Regions from separate parts of the Formosa haliotis genome, predicted to be linked through region 1. Evidence: riboswitches for the same ligand, from Rfam matches in the RefSeq annotation. Region 1 holds a riboswitch; the other holds the start of a gene.
The links. Region 1 has a riboswitch for cobalamin ahead of A9D35_RS04255 (TonB-dependent receptor plug domain-containing protein). Riboswitches for the same ligand answer to the same signal wherever they lie in the genome.
Positions count from the first base shown of each region.

Region 2: it holds a riboswitch for cobalamin, as region 1 does, so the genes downstream of both, A9D35_RS00165 (TonB-dependent receptor plug domain-containing protein) here and A9D35_RS04255 (TonB-dependent receptor plug domain-containing protein) in region 1, are expected to answer to the same signal.

Region 1 covers NZ_BDEL01000001.1:1,010,351-1,012,835, forward strand. The annotation lists gene A9D35_RS04255 (TonB-dependent receptor plug domain-containing protein) at 1-866, opposite strand, end outside; cobalamin riboswitch at 922-1,110, opposite strand; gene A9D35_RS04260 (CDP-alcohol phosphatidyltransferase family protein) at 1,440-2,204, opposite strand; gene A9D35_RS04265 (putative type IX sorting system protein PorV2) at 2,420-2,485, shown strand, end outside.
Region 2 covers NZ_BDEL01000001.1:34,537-37,021, forward strand. The annotation lists gene A9D35_RS00165 (TonB-dependent receptor plug domain-containing protein) at 1-844, opposite strand, end outside; cobalamin riboswitch at 875-1,089, opposite strand; gene A9D35_RS00170 (ABC transporter substrate-binding protein) at 1,299-2,450, shown strand; gene A9D35_RS00175 (FecCD family ABC transporter permease) at 2,451-2,485, shown strand, end outside.

The sequences.
Region 1 (2,485 bases):
AAACCACGCTCGGAATTAAAATAATAGTATTTTATATACCAACTCGATTTAGAAGAAGGGTTTCCGTATAAACCTGCTTCTACCCGATGCGATTTGATGTCTGCGTTTTTTCGAACAGCTGTCGTATCGTAGCTGCCATTGGTATATCTGAACTTATATTCGCCATCGGCAGAAACCAATTCCGAACTTATTCGCGTCGCTATTTTATCGCTTAACCGATAATCGAAGGAAAATGACGGATTAAACAAGCCAAAAGAGCCTGTTTTTAGAGTGACATCTGCGTCGTACTTTTTAGTAGCGTCCGTATTAGGCCCTTTAGATTTTAAGTATATACTGTTGGCAGAAGCATAGCCATTCGCCGATAAATCCAGATCGGTTTTTTGTCCCTGATACAAGCTTACTTGTTCCATATTATTTAAGGAATACTTCCCCAGATCGACCTGTCCGTTTTGAGCATTTCCTAAGCGAACACCATCGTAAAACACCCCTGTATGCTGCGAACCCATACTACGGATGTTTACAGTTTTTATGCCGCCAACCCCGCCATAATCTTTTAATTGTACACCACTAAAATACCGAATGGCATCGGCCACATTTAAACTATTTAAGCGCTGTAAAGTGGCACCATCTAAAGTTTGTACGGGAGCTGGAGACACGTGCTTTTTATACTGCGTAGCATTGTATTTTAAAACCACTTCGTTAAGGGTAGTTGCAGAAATACTATCCTGTTCTTGTGCCCAACAAGACATAGAAAAGCAGCAGACTAAATAGCCCGTGAAACCAATACCTAAAAACGATTTTAAAAACGCCACCTCAATTAATTTTGCACCAACGAGGATGGCTTGGCCAAGCATAACTATGGCCATTCCAATAGAGAAGAATGGTAAAATCCTAATCCCAGCTTTTATCCCCGAAAGCTATTTGAATTACTAGAAAATGGCAGGTCTTCTGACTTACTCCTTCCACCTGGCCTTCCCATTCTATTGAATAGTGACCGTAAATTAGGCTTCCGTTAAGAGCTTACAGCTGCGGGACAGTTCCGGATTTTCACCGAATTCCCTTTTAATGTATGCGTTAAAAAACGCAACAACCATTATCCTTTTTTAAATTTTAAAGAGCAAATCTAATCAAATATTTATAGAACAAACCATCTAAATTTGTCCGCCATATTATTAAATTTATTTTTAAACTAATTTTATTTCACTTTTTTTAAGCTTCAAAATTTTGTTTAAAACTGCGACAAATGTAACCGCTAAAAATGTAGATATTCATGACTTTTGTCATGTATAAGATTTATAATTTTAAAGTTGATTTTTTTAAAATTGGTATTGAATTATAGCATGAAATACCATCTAACCATATGCAATTCATACTGAATAGAATTCTATTCTTCAGATGATTGAAGTATTCAAAAAAACACGCCTAGTAAAGGAAAAAATTTAATACGACCCTTTAATAACCACATCTAGCATAGACATGGCTACATACGTAAGTATAATAATAGGAATCGCTGCAAATTTTAAAACAATAAGCAATACAATACTTATTATTAAAAAGATATAACGAATGGCATTGGGTTTAAAATCGAACGATTTAAATTTTAAGGCAAAAAGTACAATAGGTGCATTTAATAAAATGGTACTTGTAATAGTTAAAGCTATTAAAAACCCTTGATTCATGATAATGGCATTTACCATTTCGTTAGGTTGTAATTCTAAAATTAACGGTAACGAAATAATTAATAAGGTATTTGCTGGAGTTGGTAAGCCTTTAAAATAGTCTTGCTGTTCTTCATCTAAATTGAATTTTGCTAAGCGATATGCCGACGATAAGGTTATAAAAAAACCAATAACAGGTAATACCGATGGCATAATGGCATCGCCACTAAAATAGGCATTCCACGATCCTTCATCGGTAACCATTTCTGGTCTTTGCATGCTTAAACTTAATAATTTATACATCACTATACCAGGAACAACGCCGCTGGTAACCATATCGGCCAAAGAGTCTAATTGCAAGCCTAGTTCTGAAGACACTTTTAATTTTCGTGCTGCAAAACCGTCGAAAAAATCAAAAAAGATACCACCAAATACAAAGGCTGCTGCCGCTATAAAATGACTATGAGTCGCGAAGATTACAGCTATACATCCACAAAATAAATTCAGTAAAGTAAGGGCGTTTGGAATGTGGTTTTTAATCGACATATTTAAAGTTAGTTTTTGTAAAAAAACAAAGAAATAAGGTGTAAAACAAGGCCCTTTGTAAAAATAACACAATAAGATATCATTTTGTAAGTTACATATTTGGTCTGTTTATTATATGAACCGACTTTATAAACTGATTTGCAACCGAAAGAGAATGCAGAAAATAAAGTTTTTTACCCAATAAAATTATCTGCATATTTGTAAAAAATTTAGCATTGAGAATCCTTTTCACTATCCTATGTGTATTCCTTACGGCCTCGGTATTTAGCCAAGCTGCGAGA
Region 2 (2,485 bases), 980 kb from region 1:
TCAATTTCGATATTATGTTATTGTAGAACCCATTCCATTCAATTAAATTTCGGGTATTAAAATCCTGATATTTAGTAGGCGTTTCATTAGGAAGAATTAAAGAAAAATGGCGCTCCCCATCAAAAGCATAACTATACAATTTTAGTATATTTTTGGTGTTTAATCTATAACTAATATTAGCATTTAAACTGGTATTGTAATAGGCGCCGTTGCGATTATAATTATCGGAATCTACAAATTCATAATCGTTATCTGAGCTGTTTCTACTAATACTAATATTGGCGCTTAAATTATTTACCACTATGTTACTTTTATAATTAAATAATAGGGTATTAAAACTTCCGTAACGGCTATGTATGGTATTTTTAAAACCTTCAGAATAGTCGAATGCATTATTTAAATGAATACTTCCGCCAATCGCACCACTCCCGTAAATAACACTACCGCCACCACTTCTTACGCTAATCGCATTAAAATCTGAAGTGTTTAAGGTGTTAAAATCTGTTTGTCCGTTAAGCTGAGAATTTATATTTATCCCATTCCAAATAACAGCGGTTTGTTGCGCAGTTGTGCCTCTAAAAGAAGGTGAGGATACCATGCCCAAACCATTTTCTTTAAAATAAATAGGTGTGTTATAATTTAAAAGCGAAGTTAAAGAGGGCTTATTTATTGAGATGATACTATCCGATAAGACTAAAATAGATTGAGTATTACTAAATGTTTTTAGTTGCGAGTCGGTGGTGATTAAAACTTCTTCTAAATTTTGAACCGCATCGGTTTGCGCAGCAAGAGTTGCTGAAAAACACAAGGAAATTAAAAAATAGAGTGATAGTTTTTGTTTCATATATCTTAAGACCTTTTTCCCGAAAGCCGTTCGTTTATGCTGAATTTGGCAGGTCTCCTGACTTTCGTCTTGTTAATTCACCTTCCCAATTTAAAATTAAAATCAGTGGTATGTTGAAGTATCAATAACAAGCATTTTGCTAAGCAAAACTAAGATTACAGTTGCGGGAACAGTTTGAGATTTGCACTCAATTCCCATTTAATCCATCACTTAAAGTAATATGAACCAAAATTCGCAGCAAAAATAAGGATTTTATTATTATTGGAATGTAAATCCCACTTTTTTTGTAGAGTAGTTTGTAAGGAGACAGATATAACCTTTCAAAAAAAATAAATATTTTTATTTTGACTGAAATTTATATGCTTACATTTGAAGTGTTTTTAATGTTAAAATTCTTGATTCTTATCGGTGTTTAAAAACCATTTTACAGTCCGTTTTAATTAATATTTAAACTATGTCTTTACAGTTAAAATCTTTATTATTAGTCTTTTTAGTGTTTGTTTTCAGTTGTAAAAACGAAGCAAAACAAGTTAAAGAAGTTCAAGATCCAGGTGTTGATTTACCTTTAAAACACGCTAAAGGATTTTCTGTTAAAACGTATAAAAATTACAAAGTTTTAGAGATTTATAGTCCGTGGCCAAAAGCAGAAAAGACCTATAAATTTGCTTTGGTAGATAGAGCTTTTCAGGATAAGGTAGATTTAAAATCATCCGATTTTGAGGCGGTAATTCCAATTCCTATTGAGCGCATTGTAGTAACATCTACTACACATTTACCAGGATTGGAATTGTTAGATGAAGCGCATAAATTAGTTGGTTTTCCAGGCACTCAATATGTGTCTTCAGAGCATATTAGACATCGTATAGATAATAATGAAATTCGGGAACTTGGAAAAAACGAAGGTATAAATACCGAGGTGTTGTTAGAATTGCGACCTGAGTTAGTAATGGCTTTTGGTGTAGATGGGAATAATCGCGCTTTAGAGCAAGTAAAAAATGCAAATATTCCTGTGATGTACAATGGCGACTGGGTGGAAACATCTCCACTAGCCAAAGCCGAATGGATAAAACTTTTTGGTGTACTTTTTAAAAAGGAAGCCCAAGCCGATCAGGTTTATAATATTATAGAAACCGAATATGTAAACGCTAAAAAATTAGCAGCTACGGTAAGTGATAAGCCGAGTATTTTAAGCGGTGCTATGCATAAGGATGTGTGGTATTTACCTAACGGGACGAGTGCCGAGGCCCAATTGCTACAAGATGCGAATACCAATTATTTATGGAAAAACACACAAGGAGCAGGGAGTTTAGCGCTTAATTTTGAAACCGTTTTTAATAAAGCAAAAGCGGCAGATATTTGGGTAAACCCGTCGTTTTATGCAAGTTTAGAAGATTTAAAAACGGCGAATCAACATTATTCTAAATTTACTGCATTTAAAGCTAAGCAAATCTACACCATGGCAAATACTAAGGGTGAAACCGGTGGTGTTTTGTATTATGAATTGGGTCAATCTAGACCAGACTTGGTGTTGAAAGATTTAATTAAAATTTGTCACCCAGAATTACTTCCAGATTACGAACTTTATTTTTATCAAAAACTAAACTAATTGCCTAATCAACCCAAATATAAACAGGCCTTTTT